DNA from 4 places in the Agrobacterium sp. SORGH_AS 787 genome. Region 3 is predicted to be linked to each of the others. Evidence: predicted binding sites of a transcription regulator. Region 3 holds the regulator's gene; each other region holds the start of a gene.
What was found. The regulator LexA, encoded in region 3, represses DNA repair genes until DNA is damaged. The targets are predictions, from matches to a motif close to TGTTCNNNNTGTGTTCNG.
Positions count from the first base shown of each region.

Region 1: the regulator LexA is predicted to act here: its motif matches at 3,924-3,941, upstream of QE435_RS17480 (DUF5680 domain-containing protein).
Region 2: the regulator LexA is predicted to act here: its motif matches at 1,958-1,975, upstream of QE435_RS17030 (PA0069 family radical SAM protein).
Region 4: the regulator LexA is predicted to act here: its motif matches at 2,235-2,252, upstream of QE435_RS24615 (ATP-dependent helicase).

Region 1 covers NZ_JAUTBG010000002.1:1,714,142-1,719,947, reverse strand. Annotated here, with positions in the region: gene mutY (A/G-specific adenine glycosylase) at 1-792, shown strand, start outside; gene QE435_RS17495 (HAD family phosphatase) at 789-1,400, shown strand; gene QE435_RS17490 (antibiotic biosynthesis monooxygenase family protein) at 1,404-1,622, shown strand; gene QE435_RS17485 (site-specific DNA-methyltransferase) at 2,141-3,286, opposite strand; gene QE435_RS17480 (DUF5680 domain-containing protein) at 3,453-3,908, opposite strand; gene QE435_RS17475 (hypothetical protein) at 4,090-5,181, shown strand; gene QE435_RS17470 (GntR family transcriptional regulator) at 5,203-5,806, opposite strand, start outside.
Region 2 covers NZ_JAUTBG010000002.1:1,620,231-1,626,036, reverse strand. Annotated here, with positions in the region: gene QE435_RS17045 (4-(cytidine 5'-diphospho)-2-C-methyl-D-erythritol kinase) at 1-536, shown strand, start outside; gene moaB (molybdenum cofactor biosynthesis protein B) at 542-1,087, shown strand; gene QE435_RS17035 (glycosyltransferase family A protein) at 1,188-1,706, opposite strand; gene QE435_RS17030 (PA0069 family radical SAM protein) at 2,036-3,193, shown strand; gene QE435_RS17025 (ribonuclease HII) at 3,495-4,169, shown strand; gene QE435_RS17020 (methyl-accepting chemotaxis protein) at 4,216-5,806, opposite strand, start outside.
Region 3 covers NZ_JAUTBG010000002.1:2,567,284-2,573,089, forward strand. Annotated here, with positions in the region: gene eno (phosphopyruvate hydratase) at 1-26, opposite strand, end outside; gene kdsA (3-deoxy-8-phosphooctulonate synthase) at 244-1,092, opposite strand; gene QE435_RS21695 (hypothetical protein) at 1,227-1,790, opposite strand; gene lexA (transcriptional repressor LexA) at 2,149-2,874, shown strand; gene QE435_RS21705 (GFA family protein) at 3,193-3,591, opposite strand; gene QE435_RS21710 (glutathione S-transferase family protein) at 3,826-4,515, shown strand; gene QE435_RS21715 (ComEC/Rec2 family competence protein) at 4,526-5,806, opposite strand, start outside.
Region 4 covers NZ_JAUTBG010000003.1:230,863-236,668, reverse strand. Annotated here, with positions in the region: gene QE435_RS24615 (ATP-dependent helicase) at 133-2,199, opposite strand; gene ligD (DNA ligase D) at 2,430-5,102, shown strand; gene QE435_RS24605 (Ku protein) at 5,110-5,806, opposite strand, start outside.

The DNA.
Region 1 (5,806 bases), 850 kb from region 3:
GGCGGTACGTTTCCCGACACGGAGGAGGGGCTGAAAGCGCTCCCAGGTATTGGCGACTATACCGCCGCGGCCGTGGCAGCGATTGCCTTTAACCGTCAGGCGGCGGTGATGGACGGCAACGTGGAGCGTGTGATCTCACGCCTGTTCCTGATCGATTCGCCCCTGCCCGGCTCAAAGCCTTTGATGAAAGCCCGCGTTGCGGAGATCACGCCTAACGACCGGCCGGGTGATTTTGCCCAGGCGATGATGGATCTCGGCGCCACGATCTGTACGCCGAAGCGTCCTGCCTGCGCGCTCTGTCCGTTCAACGGCCACTGTCTGGCTCTGGCGCAGGATGAGCCGGAGCGGTTTCCGGTCAAAGCCAAGAAGAAGGATAAGCCCGTGCGCGTCGGCGCGGCCTTCGTTGCGGTCAATGACGAGGGAGAGATCCTTCTGCGGCGGCGCATCGACAGTGGCCTGCTCGGTGGCATGACGGAGGTTCCGACGACGGCCTGGACCGCGCGCCTCGATGGCGGCACGGAAAAAGCCCATGCGCCTTTTGACGCCGACTGGGAAGCGGCAGGCACCATCGTACATGTCTTCACCCATTTCGAACTCAGGCTGACGATCTACCGGGCGAGAGTCGGAAACGAAGTCAAAGCCGATGACGGATGGTGGGAGCCGGTCACAAATCTTGATGCCCAGGCACTGCCAACGGTGATGAAAAAGGCAATCGCTCAGGCTATTCCATTGGCGTTTGCGGCAAGCGCCGGGAAAACGCAGCAGTCTTCGAGAAGCAGGAAAGTTTCATGAGCAAGATCAATCATATTGTTTTCGATATCGGCAAGGTTCTCATTCATTACGATCCGCATATTCCCTATAGCCGCCTGATCCCCGACGATGCCGAACGCGCCTGGTTCTTCGAGAATGTCTGCACCCATGATTGGAATTTGGAGCAGGATCGCGGTCGTACATGGGCGGATGCCGAAGCCTTGCTACTGGAAAACCATCCGGACCGGGAAGAGCATATCCGCGCGTTCCGCACCCATTGGCACGAGATGGTCTCCCACTCCTATGACGATTCCGTCGCCATCCTCAAAGGCCTGATCGACAGCGGCCATGATGTGACGATGCTGACGAACTTTGCCTCCGACACCTTCCGCGAGGCACAGAAGATGTACCCGTTCCTGACGCTCTCTCGTGGTGTGACAGTCTCGGGCGATGTCGGCCTGATCAAGCCGGATGTCGCGATCTACAAGCTGCATGCCGAAACATTCGGGCTCGATCCTGAGACCAGCATCTTCATCGACGATTCGATTGCCAATGTGGAAGGTGCGAAGGAAGCCGGCTGGCAGGCGGTTCACTTCACCGGTGCGGAAAAGCTGAAGGCGGATCTGGCAGAATACGGTATCAAGGTCTGAGGAATGGCAGAGGCGAAGATCTATCTGAGCGGGTACTTGGACGTGCCGGAAGATCGTCGTGAGGCGGTGGCAGACGCCTTGCCGCATCATATCGAACTGACACGCGCTGAACCAGGATGTCTCTCCTTCGAGGTCGTTCTGAGCGACGATATTCCGGGGGCTATCTGGTTTCGGAAGTCTTCACCAATGAGGAGGCCTTCGATGCACATCAGGGCCGGATGAAAAGCTCACACTGGTTTGCGGTCACGCAGGGCATTCCGCGCAATTATAATATTCAAAAAGGCGAGTAATGTCCGGAGGCTTCGTCAGGAAAAAAGTTTGAGAATTCCTGGCGCAGGCAGGAATGGCGGTCCCCGTCCTGCGCCAGTCCAGCCGCAAGCGGCCAGATCTGAAGAATCATCAAAGCAGGGAAGCATCCGTCTTCTTGGCTTTGCGCATCTGTTCGATGCGCCAGCGGCTCGCCCTCGTCCCTTGGCGAGATTGATTAATGTCGCTTACTTGCTCCAAGCTTGCCATGCAATTGAAATATTTCGGGAAAACTCGTTGTCCAAAACAACATACACCAAGGCCCGGCATTCTATGAACGCCGGGCCTTGCTTGTTCTTCATCCGGGACTGAAGGTACTAAAACCGGATGAAGTCTATGGCGAAAGTAACATCGAGCGGTGGATCGAAGACTGGATGTTCCTTTTATCGCGTGTCAATATCGCAAAACCGCTGCACACTTTTGCGCGACATGCTTTAACCGGCTTTGGCCAATTCTATGCGGATGACGCTTCTCAGATCATCGATCGGCTTCAGAGCATCACCATCCTGGTAGTGCCAGAAGGTCCAGCCATTGCATGCATCTAGGCCCTGCACCTTGGCGCCCAGCCGATGGATCGAACCAGCATCACCGCCCGACGAAACCGTGCCATCGGCGCGAATGATCGCCGTGTAACGGCGCTTGGCATCCGTCAGCACCTGGCCGGGGCGTACGAGGCCGCTTTCGAGGAGAACGTTGAAGGCCACGCGTGGTTCGGCCTTCTTGCCGGTCATCACCGTCAGTTCCGCCTTGCCAAGCGGTTCGACGGCAGCGATGCGGGCAGATGCCGCATCGATGTAGTCCTGCTCGCGCTCGATGCCGACGAAATGACGGCCAAGGCGCTTTGCCACCGCACCTGTCGTACCGGAGCCAAAGAAGGGATCGAGCACAACGTCGCCGGGCTTGGTCGAAGCCATGATCACGCGGGCCAGAAGTGCTTCCGGCTTTTGCGTCGGATGGATCTTCTTGCCGTCATCACCCTTCAGCCGCTCGGAGCCGCTGCAGATCGGAAACAGCCAGTCGGAGCGCATCTGCACGTCGTCGTTCGACGCTTTCAGCGCTTCGTAATTGAAAGTGTAGCTCTTCGCCTTGGCATCGCGGCTGGCCCAGATCATCGTCTCATGGGCGTTCTGGAAACGGCGACCCTTGAAGTTCGGCATCGGGTTGGTCTTGCGCCAGACGATATCGTTCAGGATCCAGAAGTTCATGTCCTGAAGGATAGCACCGACACGGAAGATGTTGTGATAGGAGCCGATGACCCAGATGGTGCCATTCGGCTTCAGCACGCGCCGGCAGGCGAGCAACCAGGCGCGAGTGAAGGCATCATAGGCGTCGAAGGAGGCGAACTGGTCCCACTCGTCATCCACCGCATCCACAAGCGACTGATCAGGACGATGCAGCGTGCCGCCAAGCTGGAGGTTATATGGCGGATCGGCGAAAATCGCATCTACGGACTGGCTCGGCAGCGCTTCGAGAGCGGCGACGCAGTCACCCTTGATGATGCTGTCTTTCCAGGCATCGCTCTCGCCTGCAAGATCAAAACCGGCGCGCCGAAAATCGGCCAGTGGAAACACTGATGCCATGGGTACTCGCTCCATACGCTTACTCAACTGAACTGGCCTTATGGTTACCGAAGATGGTTATCAAAGGCTGAACGAGAGAAAGAAAGTTCGGAGGTAAGTGCATAAAAATGCGAGAAAATAGATTACCAGGCCAAAGAGTGAGATCGCTGAGCGGACGCGGCGGTTGCTATGGGAGGATGACACCACCGCAATAGTGGAGCGCATAGGCTTCCTCGCAACCGACCATGATCACCTCGCGGCCGTGAAAATGGCGAGCATCGCCCTCGCTCCTGTCGATGTATGTTCCGTATTCACCCGTCCACTCGAAACCACCGAGGAACCGACCGCTCCGATACATCGTAGAGAGAGCTTTCGTGATGGTGGCTCCGGCTCGCTGGCCATCGATCAGATCCGGACGACAGATGAAGCCGTAATAATTCATCGCCCAATAGGGCGTTCGCCTGAACCAGAGAACCTCTTGGCCGATGAAATTCGTACCGCCAAAGTAGCTGTCGCGATACTCCCAATCCCCATCCGACCATGTGAGATCGTGGGAGCCAGGCCTACTCGGCTCTGTCTTCACGCCGCCTCCGACGTAGCAGGCCGCTTTTGCCCGAACGATGACATCATTCAGATTGTCCATAGCAACTCCTCTGACATGAACATATAGCGAACAAATCATCTGTTTCGTCAAGACGAAATAGCGTCTTCCCGCCAACGGACTCGCTTATGGAACCGGATGTTATTTCTAACGTTTTAATTTAGGAATTTTCCACACTGGCGGTATTATGGTGCCAGTGAAGGGTGCAGGGGTGAAGTTGAAAATGCGCATAGCCTTGATGATCGCCGCGACGCTCTATGCCAGCGCCGCCTTCTCGCAGCAGTCTGCACAGCAAAGCCAACAGGTACCCAAGCCACAAGTCAATGTGCGCACGGACGCCTTTCTTTTCAAAGGCGGCCCGTCGCTCGGCGATAGCGACAAGGTTCGATGGGATTTCTACAAGGCAGATAGCATGGGCGGACGAAGCGACGAGAATGTCGGCGGTGCTTATGATGCGACCTTCGAGGAGAAAATTCCGCCGGGCAAATATGTCGCGGTTGCTGCGCTCGGCAATATCAGCCGCGAGATCGCGTTCGAGGTCAAGGACGGCGCCGTCACCGAGCTTGCAGTGGACTTCGAGGCGGCACAACTCACACTCGTGCCGAAGCGCAGTCCGGACAGCAAGGAGGCAGAGCCGCTTGCGCGAGTGACTGTGACGCAGGACGAATTCAGCGACAGTATCTATGGCGCTAAGGAACTTTATGTGCCGGCCGGCGAATTGAAACTTGAGGGCCGTATAGGTCCGGCGGTGGCCGAGGAAACGATCACGGTCAAAGCCGGAGACACCGTGAGCCATGATGTCATCATTCCAAGTGGTGTGGTTGTCACCAACGCCGTCTACAAGGAGGGCGGACGGCAGGTCGAGACCGACAGCATTCGGTTCGAGGCATTAAAGGACATGCAAACTTTGGACGGCACGCGCGAGACGATCACCGGAACCTATGGCCCAGGCAAGATCATGCAGATGCCGGCTGGAAACTTCATTATGCGGGCGAGGCTCGGCAAGGTGACCGTCGAGAAGCCTTTTAGCGTCACGGCAGGCCAGCGTACCGATCTCAGCATCGATCTCGATGCAGGCGTGCTTGTCGTATCAGCGCCTCAGGCAGAGAGGATCGACATTCTCGAAACCACCAAGGATCTCCAGGGCACGCAGAAGGAAATTTCCGGTCGCTATGGCACGACTCACCAGGAGACGCTTCACCCCGGCACCTATGCGGTGAAAGTGACCTATGACAAGAAGGCCAACCGCGATCCGAAGGAAGTCAGCGCCACGGTGACGGCATCCGAGCGCACCGAGATCAACATCACCGATTGATCCCAAAAGCCAAACCGCGAACTATCCAACGATGGCGAACGCGTCGCGGGTCGAGCCGGTTGGTGTACGCACAGCCGTTCGGCCGATCCACTGAACATGACCGTGCAGAATACGGACGGCCTCTTCCGCTCGCTCACCGCGAAGCGCGTCTATGATGGCACGGTGATCCGTGTCGGTGCGACGCTCCCAGCCTGCCCGCCAGGCGGAGAACAGAAAACGGGCGCTGGCCGCATGCAGTCCGTCGATCGCTTCCATCAGTCGAGGCATGTTGCAGGGGGCTGTGATCAGCCGATGAAACCGCCGGTTTGCTTCTTCCCATCGGCGGACGTCCTGCGCATCGTCACCCTCATGCGTCGCGGCCTCCGCCTCATCCAAAATGGCTGTGGTCAGGTTGGGGATGGCATTACGCAGAGCAAGCACTTCGAGCGCGGCACGCATCTCCGCCACTTCCCGCACATCAGCCAGGCCGAAATCGGCCACCCGAACGCCGCGGCGCGGAATGCTGACGGCCAAGCCTTGCGCCTCCAGGCGCCGAAAGGCTTCTCTCACCGGCACATGCGAGGCACCGAACTCTTCGGCGATGTGATCCTGCCGCAGCCTTTCGCCAGGCGCAAACTCACCGCGC
Region 2 (5,806 bases), 950 kb from region 3:
CCTTGCGCGGCTTGATCCACCATTGGCAATTGGACATCGGCGACGAGGACCTGAGCGGAATCGCACTCACGCTTGGGGCCGACGTACCAATGTGCCTTGCCAGCAAGCCGCTGATCGCGCAGGGGATCGGTGAAGAGCTCACGCTTCTTACTCAGTTCCCGCAATTGGCGCTGGTGCTGGTGAACCCGCTGAAGGGTGTTTCGACGCCGCAGATTTTCCGCTTGCTGGCGCACAAGCAGAACGAACCTCTTCCCGCTCCGCCTGATGATGAAGGCGAGTCCTGGCTTCCGACAATGGACGGGCTCAGAAACGATTTGCAGCTCCCCGCCATCTCGCTTTTGCCTGAGATCAACGATGTGTTGGCGATGCTTCGTTCGGAGGGCGCGGATCTCGCACGCATGTCCGGTTCCGGCGCCACATGCTTTGGCATTTTTTCCTCCCTACAAAAAGCAGAGGCAGCAGCGGCAAGGCTTCGGGAACGGAAACCCGGATGGTATGTTCAGGAAACAATGTCAATTGCAGGGAGAGTGTTATGAGCCAGATGAAGACGGGTGGAGAGCGGCAATTCATTCCGGTCGGCATCGCCGTTTTGACCGTATCGGACACCCGCACATTGGCGGACGACAAATCCGGCAACACGCTCGCAGCCCGAATCGAGGAGGCTGGCCACCATCTGGTGGATCGCGCGATCGTCCCCGACGACATCGCTGTCATTCGTGAGAAGGTACGTGACTGGACGTTGTCGGATCAAATCGACGTCGTCATCACCACGGGCGGCACGGGCTTTACCGGCCGCGACGTGACGCCGGAAGCTCTGGAGCCACTCTTCGACAAGCACATGGACGGCTTCTCCGAGGTGTTCCACCGCATTTCCTACGACAAGATCGGCACCTCCACCATTCAATCGCGCGCCACCGCGGGGCTTGCCAATACGACCTTCATCTTCGTTCTGCCGGGCTCACCTGGCGCTTGCAAGGATGCTTGGGACGGGATTTTGAAAGCGCAGCTGGATTATCGCCACATGCCCTGCAACTTCGTGGAAATCATGCCACGGCTGGACGAGCACCTGCGCCGCACAAAGGGCTGATGCCAACAGCATCGGTCCGAAAATCGAAATCGATTTTCGGAAAAGCACGATACGTAGCTTCAAAGAGATAGAGTGTCCTTATTGGGTCCAAAAGGACGCTCTACCGCACAGGACTGAGCGCCCAAGCCGGCACCAACTCCGCCGTTAATCTGAGAGGCTTCTGCGTTTTTGAAAACTCCTTCAGCGGCAGGCCGGATTTTGCGAGTTCGATTGCATCCCGCTTGCGCAGCAAGAGGCCAAACTCCAGAGGTGGACCGCGCCGAAGCATTCGCTCAAGGAAGGGTTTCTTATAATAGCGTGATGGCGAGAACTGCGCCGGTCGCTCATTCAACGCCATGTATTCGAGAACATCCTCGATCCAGCCACCCTGCGGACGGCTGCCCGGCTCGATCAGCAAAATCCAATCGCCGCGGATCGACTGAATGACATCGTCGATCTTCCAGCTCTGATGGAAGCGGCAACCGGCAGCCTCTGCAACCCGCGCCGAGCCATCCTGCGAGGCGTGGTCGAGAATGATGACATCGCTGATCAGACCCTTCACGGCGCCCGTGACCAGCGCCGAAAGCGTGTGTGCTAGCGCTGGTTCGTTGTTGTGGCATTCCATGATGACTGTCAGCATCTCTTTGTCACTTGCGGTGCGTTCCGATCAATAAAGTCTCTATAGCATCGCTACAGCATCGGCCGGAAAATCGGAACCGATTTTCGGAAAGCACAGTGTGTAGACTCAAAAGGGGTAAGGCGCGCGAGCCCAAATCACCTTTCCAAACGCGCTGGTCGCTCAAAAATCTTTCCCTTCTCGCTTGCTCCGGATCCCATAAAGCAGACCTTCATCGCCTCCTCACTACACGACGATCTCACTGCCCCAATTTTTGTTCTTGTATTGTTCTCATTTGTGCATTAGATATTTGCTCATCCAATTCGCTGGCGCTGGCCGGTCAGGAGCATCAGATGAGACACCAAGTGCTTTCGGGGCAGGCTGCCTATCAGCCGGGCCATACGCCGGATATTGCCAATGCTCTGGCAGATGACTCCGGTCTCAGGATCGAAATCGATCGTCGTCGCGGCAGAGGTGCAGGCATCAATCCTGGCGGTCGTTTCGAAACGTTACAGCATGAAGCCTTTAACGATGGCTGGGACATTATCGAAGAACTCCCGGAGTTCAAGACGGATGTGCAGGTGGAAAAGCCGCGCACCATCATCACCCGCAACGAATCGCCCGACATTCCCTTCGACCGGTCGATCAATCCCTATCGCGGCTGCGAGCATGGCTGCATCTATTGCTTCGCCCGGCCAACGCATAGCTATATGGGACTTTCGGCCGGGATCGATTTTGAAGCGAAGCTCTTTGCCAAGCCGGATGCCGCCAAACTTCTGGAGCGCGAGCTTGCCAAGCCTGGCTACAAGGCGCGGGTGATTGCGATCGGCACCAATACCGATCCCTACCAGCCGATCGAGAAGGAATGGCGGATCATGCATCAGATCCTTGAGGTGCTGGCCAAGGCGGAACATCCGGTCGCCATTGTCACGAAATCGGCGCTGATCACGCGCGATATCGATATTCTGGCGCCCATGGCGAAGAAGGGCCTCGTCAAAGTCGGCATCTCGGTGACGACGCTCGATCGCAAGCTGGCCCGCAGCATGGAGCCACGCGCCTCGACGCCATCGAAAAGGTTGGAGGCAGTCAAAACGCTGACGGAAGCCGGGATACCAGTGGCCGTCATGATGGCTCCTGTCATCCCCGCACTGAACGATCATGAGATCGAGCGTGTGCTAGAGGCTGGCAAAGCCGCCGGGGCTATGGAAGCCTCTTATGTGCTGCTGCGCCTGCCACTCGAGGTTAGCCCGCTGTTCCGCGACTGGTTGCTGCGTAATTACCCGGACCGCTACCGTCATGTCATGTCGCTGGTACGCTCCATGCGCGACGGGAAGGATTATGATGCGGAGTTTGGCAAGCGCATGAAGGGTGCAGGTCCCTATGCCTGGCAGATCAGCCGCCGCTTCGAGATGGCGACCAAAAGGCTCGGTCTCATTCGCAGGGGTATCCAGCTGCGTGATGATCTCTTTGCTCCGCCCGGCGGTGCCGGCGTCCAACTTTCCTTGCTTTGAAGGATGGAAACGCTCGGCCACGCCAACTCCGCCTTATGACATCGGTTTCCAAGCGTCTCTAGATTATTGCGTAAAGACCACGGCTACTAAGTCACTCTTGAAGAAATGTTCGGTGCGCGTCCCTGACGCACCGGCATTGCCCCCGGTTCCGCCGCCTCGCGTGCGATTTCTCGTTTTCCTCCGCCCTATAAGAAAACGATCCTGGCCTCTCGCGCCACGGATGACAACCACGCCCTACGGGTTGTCTATCGCCGCACCGGGGGCTTGCGGGAGATCGGGTGTCTGTGCAAGTTTCCGCCGCATGAAGCGACGCACAGCATCCGATTCTCCTGCCCTGTTCGATCTTGCTCCGGCGAGCCCCGACTTCAGCATGGAGCTAGAAGCCCGCCAGCGAGGCCTTTGGCCCGTGGCAGGGACGGATGAGGCTGGACGCGGGCCTCTGGCCGGCCCCGTCGTTGCCGCCGCCGTCATTCTTGACCCCGACAATATCCCAGATGGTCTCGATGATTCAAAGAAGCTGACCAAGGCGAAACGGGAAGTGCTGTTCACGAAGATCGTGGAAACGTCGATCGTCTCGGTCGCGTCATCCGGGCCTGTTCTGATAGACCGGATCAATATCCTCCGCGCCAGCCTCGATGCCATGCGCCGCGCTGTTCTTGGCCTTGAGCTTTCGCCTCGACTGGTATTGGCTGATGGGCGCGATCAACCGCCCGGCATGTCTTGTGAAGCGAAGGCTGTGATCAAGGGTGACGCGCGATCCCTGTCGATTGCCGCCGCATCGATTATCGCCAAAGTCACAAGAGACCGGATGATGGAGCGTGCCGGGACGGTGCACACCGCCTATGGCTTCGAGCTTCATGCGGGTTACGGGACGCCTGTGCATCTTCGCGCCATCGAGGCCCATGGCGCGTGTTCCCTTCATCGAATGAGCTTTCGGCCGCTTCGTCAGGACGCTGCCGAAGCAGACGTGGCTTAAAACCTGGAACTTCTGCTACGTCGATAGGAGAGCAAGGTTCCACCCATTAGCCGGCAAGCCGCATATCGCTAGCACGACCATCATCGCGCTGCGCATGATCGGCCAGCTTGAACCGCTCCAGCAGCGCACGGAGTCTGTCGCTTTCTGTCGCCAGTGCCGAGGTTGCAGTGGTGGTTTCCTCCACCAATGCTGCATTCTGCTGCGTCGTTTGGTCCATCTGGTTGACGGCTGTATTGACTTCCGTGAGACCGGTCGCCTGCTCTTGGGATGAGGTGGCAATCGCGCCCATATGCTCATTGACAGCTTCGACATGGTGACTGATTGCTTTGAGTGCCTCACCGGTCTGCTGGACCAGCTTCACACCATTCTCCACCTCATGCGACGACTTACCGATCAGTTCCTTGATTTCCTTCGCCGCCCTCGCTGAGCGTTGCGCCAGTTCGCGCACTTCCTGCGCAACAACGGCGAAGCCCTTGCCCGCTTCACCAGCACGCGCGGCTTCAACACCCGCATTTAGCGCCAGCAGATTGGTCTGAAAGGCAATCTCGTCGATCACCACAATGATATTGGAAATCTGGCCCGAGGATTGTTCAATGCGCTGCATGGCATCCACAGCCGCTGCAACGACATCACCGGAGACCTTTGCGGCGCGGTTGGCCTCGCTCGCAGCACCTGTCGCCTCCTGGGCACGTTTGGTGGAGTTCGCAACGTTGACGGTAATTTCATCCAGCGCCGCCGCCGTCTGTTCCAGGGTTGCGGCCTGCTGCTCGGTGCGCCGGGAAAGATCGGACGACCCTTCGGCAATTTCCCGGGTTCCGCTGTTCATCGTCTCAATGGCGCGCGAAATTTCCATGAGCGTATTTCCAAGCTGCTGGATCGACTGATTGAAGTCATTTCTGAGCGGCTCGAAATCAGGCGCAAATTTCTCGTTAAGGCGGAACGCCAGATCGCCTGAAGCAAGGCGGCGAAGTCCCGATGCAAGGCCGTATGTTGCCACACGCAGCCGCTCCTCGGCGTCAGCCTCGGCCTTTCGCTGGGCCTCCAGACGTTCAGCCTCGGCGCGCGAGCGGTTCTGCTCAGCCTCGGCCTCAAGGCGCTTGTTCTCGATCGCGCTTTGACGAAAGACCTCTACGGCATCCGCCATGGAGCCGATTTCGTCCTTGCGGCGACGCCCTGGGATATCGATCTGCGTATCACCCAAAGACAACTTGCGCATGACGCCCGTCATCTGCACGAGCGGCCGTGCGATGTAACGATTGCCAAAGACCGCCGCGCCAAGGCCGATCGTCAGCGCAAGCGCAAGCGCGATGTAGTTGAGCGTGATCGCGGAGCCAGCCGTCGAGACGGTGACATTACCCTCACGGCGCACATCCGCCTCAATGTCGTTGACTGCGTCTTGAAGTGTGCTCTTCGCTTGATTGTAGGCAGTCAGCGCACCACCGGCGAACATCGATCTCGCCTCATCAATCTTGTTGGCATCGACGAGGGCCTGCACTTGTGTCCACTTGCTTTCGGCCACAGCCCAGCGCGCGTTGAAGTTCTCAAAGTTCTGCTTGTCCGCATCATCAACGAGATATTCCTGATACTCCTTCACCCTCGCCGCAAGCGCACCTTCAGCCTTCGCCAAGTCGGCCTGA
Region 3 (5,806 bases):
GCGATGATGTCGGTAATGGCTGTCATGGTCTCTCCCTTGGGACTGGAACAGATGAATTTCAGTCGCTTGTCTTAGAGCGCATCGGCAAAACTGTGAAGCCGTTTTCAGGCCGGATCGCGGATAAAGGTGACTGAAACGAGTCGGATGTCATTGCCGCTTCGCTGTAGACGAAGCGGAAGAATTTACAATGACGACGCCCCACATCAGGCGTCGCACCATAGATAAAAATTGGTTAGGCCAAAATCAGGCGGCCTTGGCGATAGCATCAAACGCCAGAAGCTTCTCCAGAAGCTTCGGCATGTCCTTCAGATGGACCATATTCGGACCATCGGACGGCGCATTGTCAGGGTCTTCATGGGTCTCGACAAACAGACCTGCAATGCCAACGGCAACCGCCGCACGCGACAATGTCTCAACGAATTCGCGCTGACCACCGGTCGACCCGCCCTGCCCGCCTGGCTGCTGCACGGAATGCGTCGCATCGAAAACCACCGGCGCGCCGAGCGAGGCCATGATCGGCAGCGAGCGCATATCGGAGACAAGCGTGTTGTAGCCGAAAGACGCACCGCGTTCGCAGAGAAGAACGTTCGGATTGCCGCTCTCATTCAACTTCGCCAGCACATTCTTCATATCCCAGGGCGCCAGGAACTGCCCCTTCTTCACATTGATCACGCGACCGGTCTTCGCGGCTGCGATGAGAAGATCGGTCTGGCGGCTAAGGAAGGCCGGGATTTGCAGAACATCGACGGTTTCGGCGACAATGGTGCATTGCTCTTCGGTATGGATATCCGTCAGTACCGGAAACCCGAATTCCTTCTTGAGATCGGCAAAGATCTCCATGGCCTTGCCGAGACCGATGCCGCGCTTGCCGGAGAGCGATGTGCGATTGGCCTTGTCGAAGGATGACTTATAGACAAGCCCGATGCCGAGCTTGCCACAAAGCTCATGGAGCGTGCCGGCAATCATGAAGGCGTGGTCGCGGCTCTCCATCTGGCACGGGCCGGCAATCAGCGAAAACCGTTCCGTGTTGGAAAAGGCGACAGCACCTTTGCCCTCGCCGGCGACCACTTTCAAATTGTTCTTCACAGTCATCTCATTCCTCACGACACATGCGCCGGACATCGCCGGCAACCGCTTAACTTGCGATGTTGCACAGGCATTATCAGCAAGTGCGCCACGTGTCACGGGATGAGGGAAGCTGCGGCCGGAGCACCGACCGCTGCCTTTTAGCCGGCATTCGCCCTCCGGACGACATCGGGATTGGCCTCTGAAAATTGCACGAACGGCCCGACCGCGCGCACGGCGTCGGAAAATCCAGCACTTCCCTTCAGCCCTTCCAATTCTTCAGGCTTGAAACCTTGCGCCAGCAACATGCGATAGACGTTCTCGCTGTTCTCACCACCGGAGGAAACCCAAGCCGGTAGCGATGCCTCCCAGGCCTTCTTCTCACGCTGGTTTCGGTCGGCAACGATGGCGAGCTTGATCAGTCCGCCGATCGGAATGGGAATACCGTTCACAGCTATATCGGGGACGAAGCTCGCCGGATGAACGCCACCAAGCGCGTGGTTCTTCAGAATCCTTGCACAGTTGTTGTCGCGCGTCGGCTCCTTGTTTTGCGAAACACGCTTCTGATTGAGCTGAACGATGAGCTTGCAGTTGGCCATCGTCGTGTTCAGGAGCAGCCGGTCATACTCCTTCCGCTTCAAGGCTTCCGGTGAATTGGGGTCGAGTGTCTGGCAACCGGCCAGCGCAATCAGCATTCCGATAAGGGTGAACCTAATGAGCTTCATAAAAATGTCCTTGCCCCAAGAAAAGACGCTACGAAGCAGCGCCGTGGAGCCCTGATGATTTTGTTGATAATGCTTCGAATGGCTTGGCCTTCATCCCACAGGATGACCGGATCGGATGATCCTCGAAGCAGCTCGTAGATACCCGTAAAAATGAGATCATCAACCTGGAGACGAAAAAGATACGCGACACCGTAAAGAAGCTATAAACTTCTACCATTGCGCGGATGACAGGACCGCGAATTGATCAGACGGAAACGTTTGCGGAATTTTAAGGGATTGCAGAACACATATGGAACATATAGTGTTCGTTCTGTATTTGTTTCACGAATCTTCGCCACGCATTCCAAGGGTTTTCTTCATGCTCACGCGCAAACAGCAGGAACTGCTTCTTTTCATTCATGAGCGAATGAAAGAGTCCGGCGTGCCCCCATCTTTCGATGAGATGAAAGATGCCCTCGATCTCGCCTCGAAGTCTGGTATTCACCGCCTGATCACTGCGTTGGAGGAGCGTGGCTTCATCCGCCGCCTGCCGAACCGGGCAAGAGCGCTGGAGGTCATCAAGCTTCCCGAAGCCTATTCCGCACCCTCACAGAAGCCGCCGCGCGGTTTCTCGCCAAGCGTGATAGAGGGTAGCCTCGGGAAAGCCAAACCGCAGGAGCCTGCCCCGGCCCAGAAGCCCGCAAACGATCAGAGCTCGTCCGCTGTCACCGTCCCTGTGATGGGACGCATCGCCGCCGGTGTGCCGATCTCCGCCATCCAGAACAACACCCACGATGTCGCCGTACCCGTCGATATGCTCGGTACGGGGGAGCACTACGCGCTCGAGGTCAAGGGCGACTCGATGATCGAGGCTGGCATTTTCGATGGCGATACCGTCATCATCCGCAACGGCAGCACCGCCAACCCCGGCGATATCATCGTTGCACTCGTAGACGACGAGGAAGCCACCTTGAAGCGCTTCCGTCGCAAGGGCGCTTCCATCGCTTTGGAGGCTGCAAACCCCGCTTATGAAACCCGCATCTTTGGACCTGATCGGGTCAAGATTCAGGGCAAGCTGGTCGGTCTCATTCGTCGCTATCATTGAGCGATAGCGAGCGGCGTTGGCGTTGCTCCCATCGCTTTCGAGGGGCAAGAACATCCCGAGTTGAACGTTAGAGGCAGGCGATTGGCCTGCCTTTAGGGTGATGATAGGCCTTTAACGTTTACTTTGGGTCATTCGCGGGCTCGGCCAGAGGATTCCTGTGTCAAGGTCTTATGGGTGGCCGGTTCAGTCCCGACCATGACCCGGAAAGGTTTTCGGGCCTTTGTCAGCAGTCGGAAGGCGGAATTGGACTGCCTGTTTATAGAGGCGCCCACATCTATGGTTTCAGCCTAAGGACGCCGCAGCATGTGACGCGTGACATCATCGCCCCTCCTCAGTCCTGCCGGTCGATTCTCGATCCTGATCATACTGTCGCAGCGTCGGGAAATCCGGCAACCAGGCTTCACGGCGGATCGTCCAAAGCTCGTAGGTCGGCTCGAACTGATCTGGTGAATCCAGAGAACCGATATTCACCTCGATTTCGTCGTCGCTTTTCCCAAAGACGGGCGAGCCGCAATTGGGGCAGAAGAAGCGGCCATTATAGCTGTGCGTTTCCCCTTCGATTGTCACGGCATCCTCAGGAAAGATCGCTGATGCGTGGAAGAGCGCGCCGTGATGTTTGCGGCAATCCATACAGTGACAAAGGCCGACACGGTAGGGCTTACCCACCATCGAAAGCCTCACCTTACCACAGGCACAACCGCCAGATTTGACGTCCATCTCGAACACTCCATTCACTTCATGTCTGCTCATCAAACCATGACGAGCGAATGAAGTTCATTCTGCTTCTGTCTCCAGACGCGTGAGAGCGGCGAACACATCAAATCATATGATATCTGACATGACAGACTAGGCCTGTATGTCCTCCCGCTCATGCGTTACGACCTTTGCAAGCACTTACGCTTTGGCCAATTGCCTGCGATACGAGCCGCCTTATCACCAAGAGGAGACAACATGTACGATCTCTACATCGCCAATAAGAACTACTCCTCCTGGTCGCTCCGGCCTTGGGTTCTAATGCGGACATTGAGCATCCCTTTCAATGAGCGCCTCGTCCCCTTCAACGATCCCGATCCAAAGAACAGCTTCATGCACTTCACCCCCTCCGGCAAGGTGCCCTGCCTGGTGGATGGCGATGTCACCGTCTGGGACTCGCTTGCAATCGTGGAATATCTCGCCGAACGGCATGATGGTGTTTGGGCTGAGGATGCCAAGGCGCGGGCCTGGTCGCGCTCTGCCGCCGCCGAGATGCATTCCGGCTTCCAATCCCTGCGCAATCTGCACCCGATGAGCGTAGGCTTGCGCATCCGGCCAGTCCCCGCAAGCGACGCGCTCCGCAAGGATATAGCGCGCATCGACACGCTCTGGCAGCAGGTGCTGGACACTTTTGGCGGACCGTTTCTGACCGGTGTCAATTTCACCGCCTTTGACGCCTTCTTCTGCCCCGTTGCCTTTCGCTTCCAGACTTACGGCACCGCACTGTCGCCAGCAGCGGAGGCTTACAAGACGCGCCTCCTTGGTTTGCCAGCGATGAGGGAATGGGAGCAGGCAGCGGTCTCTGAACCGTGGCGTGATCCGGAGCATGAGGAGGAAGCGCGGGCGTCGGGCGAGATCATTGAGGATCGGCGTTCAAACGCCGTTTAGAGGCAACGAGTTACGGCTCGGCCGCCAGCATCGTTTCAATATGCGGCGGCACCTCTCCGTCAAACGTCTTGCTGCGCCAGTCGTAAGCGCGGTGGACGGACCAGGGTCTGGCGACGCCTTGCATCGCCGCGCGTGCAGCCGCGACGGGCGCTCCACTTTCATTCAGCCAAAGCTCCAGCGAACCTGTCTTGCGTAATGTGGTGGCGCTGATCAATATCGCGCCTGAGCGACAAGTCGTGAAGGGCACGAAGCGCGAGGTGACGACGATATCCGCCACATCACAGGCGGTTCCGGTGAAGGCGGTGTTCGAAATGGCAGCGACCCTGACGCCAGTCTCATGCTGTCCCACGCACCACGCATTTCTCTGGCACGAGAAAACATTTGTCCGCTCGAGAGCCAGTAGCATCTTTTCGCGGGCCTGTTGCTTCTGCTGATCGGTCAGAACAGGTTGGCGGCGCGTCGATGCCTGTACCGTGGTCTCTTCATCGCTCGCTGCGTTGTCATCAAAGATGACAGGCGCCACATGCTTGTCTGGCAGCGGCACCGCCCTCGCCCACTGTTCATAGACAAATCCCTTCGCCTGACGCTTCGTTGTGGCGACGGCCTGATCCGTGCGAAATGCGACAAGAAGGCCATCCTCGTAGATCAAGAGGTCGGGCTTCGCCTTATTCAGCTCAACCGGCACCAACACGAGACCGGCAAGGAGAAAAGGAAGCCCCACGAGAGCGAGCCGTGTCCGCAGCAAAGTCAGCAGAAGAAAACCGACCGTAGAGACGATGAGAAACCAGGGGTGCTGCCGCCCGATTGTGGCGTCTCCGCCCCAGCTGGATACGGTTTTGGCAATGTCGATCACCATCGCCATGCCGTAACCCATCAGCTTCAGGAACGGTGCGTCGAGACCGAAGGGCATTAGCAGCATGGCAATCAGCGCAGATGGCATGACGATGATGGACATGACCGGCATAGCCGCGAGATTGGCGGCCAGGCCATAGGTGGTGATCCGGTGGAAATGCTCGATGGAGTAAATCGCGGTCGAGACGCCTCCGATCAGCGAGGTGATGACCACCCCCCCAACAATGGTACCCGCTTTGGAGGATGCCACCAGCCACAAGGGTGGTCGCGCAACAATGAGACGCTCTCGATTGCCCCGCCATCTGCTCCAGAACGAATACGCCGCAACCAGTGCCAGCGTTGCGGCAAAGGACATCTGGAAACTCGGACCCATGATCTCGTGCGGCGAAATCGCAATGATGACGATTGCGGCAAGCGCGACATTGCGAAGGCTGATCGA
Region 4 (5,806 bases), on a different contig from region 3:
AGCAACCACAAGTTCGGCTGCGTGCATTGCCATTACAGCCGCGAACAACTGTTGACTCTATTTATCATGCGGGCGGGAGTGCGCGCCGGCGGTGGCATTGCGGTTAAGTTGCCCAGTTTAGACATCTGTCACTCACTTCCACATGCTGCGCATTCGTGCGCCAACATCGATCCTTATCTGCCGAGCGCTTCGCTCTGACGCTACGGCAGAAACCTTCGGCCAGGCCATCTGCTCGAAGTATTGCAGCAACGTCGACGGGATGAAGCGGGATCGTGAAGCGTAAACATGCCGGTCACCTTGCGAGTTCTGGCCGTGAGTGAAAAACCGCTGCGGCGTGATGAGCGACAAACTGTCCTTTGCCCGCGTCATCCCGACGTAGAGGAGACGCCGTTCCTCTTCGATCTCCTGTGTCGTGCCAGTCCCCAGGTCCGATGGAATACATCCATCGACAACATTTAGCATAAAAACAGCGCGCCATTCCTGTCCCTTCGCCGAGTGGATGGTCGACAGGATGAGGTAGTCCTCGTCAAGCAATGGAACGCCGGCCTGATCGCTTGTGGCGTCCGGCGGATCGAGCGTCAGCTCCGTTAGAAACCGTTCTCTAGAAGGATAGCCGCTGGCAATCTGCTCGAGTTGAAGAAGGTCGGCCTTGCGGGTATCTGCGTCATCATGGATGCGGTCGAGATGCGGCTCGTACCACAGGCGTGCGCGCTCGATATCCGAAGGCCAGCCATCCTGTGTTTTCCGAAGACCTGCCAGCAGTTTGACGAAGGATGTCCAGTCCTCGCCGGTCTTGTGTGGTGGTGGAATTTCGGCGAGTGCCAGGAGCGGCTCTGGGTCGGGCGCGATGGTGTCGAGGATGGTCCCGGCCTTCTTGGGGCCGATACCTGGAAGCATCTGCAGGAGACGGAAACCCGCGACCCTGTCACGCGGGTTCTGTGCGAAACGCAGAACGGCCAGCATGTCCTTCACGTGGGCGCTGTCAAGAAACTTCAGGCCACCGAACTTGACAAAGGGGATGTTGCGGCGGGTGAGTTCGACTTCGAGCGCACCGCTGTGGCTGGAAGTTCGGAACAAGACCGCCTGTTGTTTCAGCGTCATTCCAGTCTCACGATTGGCCAACACCTGCTCGACAATGAAATTCGCCTGTTCGGTCTCGTCTTTGACGGTGACGAGTTTTGGTCGCTCCAACGATTCCCGTTCGGTCCAAAGGTTCTTGGTGAAACGCTCGCGTGCTAGTTCGATCACGCCGTTGGCTGCTGCGAGAATGGGTTGCGTCGAACGGTAGTTGCGGTCGAGTGTAATGATGTCTGCCGCTGGACTGAAGGACGCCGGGAAGTCGAGAATATTGCGGACCGTGGCCGCCCGGAACGAGTAGATCGATTGAGCGTCGTCTCCAACAACCGTAAGACCGCGTCCGCCTGGCTTCAACGCCATCAGAACCGACGCCTGCAGCTTGTTGGTGTCCTGATATTCATCCACCATCACATGGTCGAAGCGATTGCCGATATCGTCCGCAAGCTCGGGGTCGCTGACCATCTGGGCCCAGTAGAGCAGGAGGTCATCATAATCGAGCACGTTCTGGGCCTGCTTGGCCTCCACGTAAGCTCCAAATAATTCCTTCAACTGCTCGTCCCAAGTGGCGACCCATGGATAATGTTGGCGCAGGATTTCGCTGAGCGGCGTCTCGGAATTCACCGCACGTGAATATATTGCAAGACAGGTACCCTTTGTCGGAAAACGGCTGTCGGTCTTTGAGAAGCCCAGTTCGTGCCGAACGAGGTTCATAAGGTCGGCACTGTCTTCCCGGTCGTGAATGGTAAAGTCGAGGTTGAGACCGATCTGTTCGGCATACATCCGCAGCAGCCTCGCACCGATACCGTGGAACGTGCCGGACCAGGCAAGCGCGTCTGTCAGGACGGCGGCATTGGCGCCCAGGACGTTGCGGCAAATGCGCTCGACGCGTCTGGCCATTTCCGAGGCGGCTCTTCTGGAAAACGTCATAAGGAGAATGCGGCGAGGGTCGGCACCGTTGACGATGAGATGGGCGACGCGATGCGCCAACGTGTTCGTCTTTCCCGAACCCGCACCCGCGATGATGAGAAGCGGACCTGCGGAATTGCCTTCAGGCAGGCCGACGCCGTGTTCGACTGCCTTGCGCTGCTGCTCGTTCAACTTTTCCAGGTAGGCGACCGACATGAGCTCACTTCATTCTGACAACGAGAGATAACCCCTCGAACAAATGCGGAACATACAGCTAGCTTGCGAAGTTGGGAAGAACGTTTTTCCATCGCTAATAATCAACTTGCGCCGACGCCGGGATCAGAAACCAACGGCAATCCAAATCGTTTGGGTCTTCGAGAGCAGTGTTCTCCGTCTTGAACGCTGAGTGAAGTTACGCCGTCGTTGCTGAGTATGGAGTTGATGCGTTGACTGACAATCTGAGTAAGTACCGATCGAAACGCGATTTCAAGCAGACGCGTGAGCCGAGTGGAGAGATCGAGGTCAAGGCGTCCAACCGACGTCGATTCGTCATCCAGAAGCATGATGCGACCCGGCTTCATTACGACCTTCGCATCGAGCTCGATGGAGTCTTCAAATCCTGGGCGGTGACGAAGGGACCTTCTCTTGATCCGGGCGATAAGCGGCTTGCCGTCGAGGTCGAGGATCACCCTCTGGACTACGGCGACTTCGAAGGGACGATCCCGAAGGGTCAGTACGGCGGCGGCACGGTGATGCTGTGGGACCGGGGCTACTGGGAGCCGGAGGGCAACAAGACGCCGGAGCAGGCGCTGGCGAAAGGCGATTTTAAATTTACATTTGAAGGTGAACGGCTCCGTGGAAGCTTCGTGCTAGTGCGGATGCGCAACGACCGCGACGGCGGCAAGCGCACGAACTGGCTGCTGATCAAGCACCGCGACGATCACGCCGTCGACGAGAATGGCGCAGCCATACTGGAAGACAATCAGACCTCCGTCGCTTCCGGCCGAACCATGGAGGCAATCGCCTCTGGCAAGGGGAAGAAGCCAAAGCCTTTCATGACGAAGGGCGATACGGTCAAGGCGGACGCGGTGTGGGACAGCAACGAAGGTCTCGCCGCCGAGGAGCGCAAGGCTGGCACGAAAAAAGCGTCTAAGGCAACGACGGCTCGAACAAAAGCAGCCAAGTCTTCACCTGCCAAATCGGTGATGCCAAGCTTTATCGCACCGCAACTCTGCGAGAGCCTGACTCGTCCGCCGGCTGGCAAGGGCTGGATTCATGAGATCAAGTTTGACGGCTATCGCGTCCAGATGCGCGTCGTCGATGGCGAGGTCACGCTGAAGACCCGCAACGGACTGGATTGGACGTCGAAGTGGTCGGCTATTGCAGAGGCGGCGTCAGCGCTTCCGGATTGCATCATCGATGGCGAGATCTGTGCCCTCGATGAGCAGGGAGCGCCGGACTTTGCGGCCCTGCAGGCGGCATTGTCAGAAGGGACGACGGACGACCTCGTATACTTTGCATTCGACCTGCTGTTCGAGGGCGACGAGGATTTGAGGGAGCTTCCGTTGACGGAGCGCAAGTCCCGTCTGGAATCTTTGATGTCCGACGCTGGCGAAGATCCTCGCCTCCGGTTCGTGGAGCATTTCGAGACAGGTGGCGACGCCGTCCTGAAGTCGGCCTGCAAGCTGTCACTGGAGGGTATAGTGTCCAAGCAGGCGGACGCTCCCTATGTGTCCGGCCGGACGAAGACATGGGCGAAATCCAAATGCCGTGCCGGCCATGAAGTCGTCATCGGCGGCTACGCCAAGACCAACGGGAAATTCCGCTCACTGCTTGTGGGCGTCTTCAGCGGCAAGCACTTCGTCTACGTTGGACGCGTCGGAACGGGCTACGGCGCCAAGACGGTCCAGCAACTTCTGCCGAAGCTTCAGAAGATGGAAACATCGAAATCTCCTTTCACAGGGATCGGAGCGCCGAAGAAGACGGAGGATATCGCTTGGCTTAAGCCCCAGTTAGTCGCCGAGATCGAGTTCGCCGGATGGACCGCGGATGGCCAGGTTCGACAGGGTGCGTTCAAGGGCTTGCGCGAAGACAAGCCCGCCGCAGAGGTGGAAGCCGAGGAGCCTGCAGCACCAGCGGACGCGGATGTCCCTGACCCTGAGACGGAAAAGCCCCCATCCAGACGATCTCGGAAGGGCGCAAAGGAAGAGGTCATGGGCGTCATGATCTCGAGCCCTGACAAGGCGCTCTGGCCGGACGCGGGTGACAAAAAGCCGGTGACCAAGGTTGACCTCGCGCGCTACCATGAAGCTGTCGGCGAGTGGATGATCGATCATTTAAAAGGTCGCCCATGCTCGATCCTTCGTTGTCCTGATGGCATCGGTGGGGAACAGTTCTTCCAGCGCCACGCCATGTCCGGAACATCCAATCTTCTGGAGCTAGTGACGGTCTTTGGTGACAAGAAGCCTTACCTCCAGATCGATCGGGTCGAAGGTCTTGCCGCCATCGCTCAGATCGGCGGCATCGAACTTCACCCCTGGAACTGCATGCCCGATCAGCCGGAAGTTCCAGGTAGGTTGGTATTCGACCTCGATCCCGGCCCGAATGTCGAGTTTTCGGCCGTGGTTGACGCTGCGCGCGAGATACGCGATCGGCTAGAAGAACTGGGTCTTGTCAGCTTCTGCAAAACGACCGGCGGCAAGGGACTGCACGTCGTGACGCCGCTTGCCACATCCAGGGGTAAGAGGCTGAGCTGGGACGAGGCTAAAGGCTTTGCGCATGACGTCTGTCAGGATATGGCGCGGGATAATCCGGATCTCTACCTCATCAAGATGGCGAAGAACCAACGAGAAGGGCGGATATTCCTCGACTACTTGCGCAATGACCGCATGGCGACGGCGGTCGCGCCGCTGTCTCCACGAGCACGTGCTGGTGCGACGGTGTCGATGCCTTTGAATTGGACACAGGTGAGGGCTGACCTCGATCCAACGCGCTTTACCGTCAGGACAGTGCCGGGTCTCCTGAAGAACAGCACGGCTTGGGCGGACTACAACGAGGGCCACCGCTCGCTGCAGCAAGCTATCAAGCGGCTGAACAAAGCCCGCAAGGCGTCCGCCTGACGGCTCCCTATTTTGCCCGTGTTTCTGCGGCGACGGACTTCTTCAGAGCGTCCATGATGTTGATGACATTGCTTGGCTTCGAAGGCAATGCGGGATTTTTCGCCTTGCTTCGGGCCGGCTTCTTCCGCTGTTTCTTTTTCGCCTTGATGATGTCGAGCAGACGGTCCTGCACGGGATCGACGACCATCTTCGCATCCCAGGGCTTCGTCTGCTTTTTGATCAGCTTTTGGATAAGCGGCATCATGTCCGCGTCCGGTTTTTCATCCGCGATGCTGCCGAAGTAGTTGTCTTCGTCACGAACCTCGTCACCATAGCGTAGCGTCCACAGGACAATGCCCTTGCCGCGCGGTTCCAACATGACGGCGCGTTCCCGGCGCGAGATCACGAGTCGCGAAATTCCGACCATGTCCTGCGACGCCATGGCATCTCGGATCACGGCAAAGGCCTCCTGAGCAACTTTTTCGCTCGGAGACAGATAGTAGGGGGTATCGAGCCATATCCACTCGATCGTGTCTCGTGGCGTGAAGGTTGAAATGTCAATCGTCCGGGTGCTGTCCAGAGCGACGTTTTCCAGCTCGTCATCTTCTAGAATGATGTAGTCATTTTCGCCGCGCGGGTAGCCCTTGACCTCGTTTTCCTCCTTCACATCCTTGCCCGTGACAGAGTCCACGTAGTGACTGACCACGCGGTTCTGGGTGGCACGG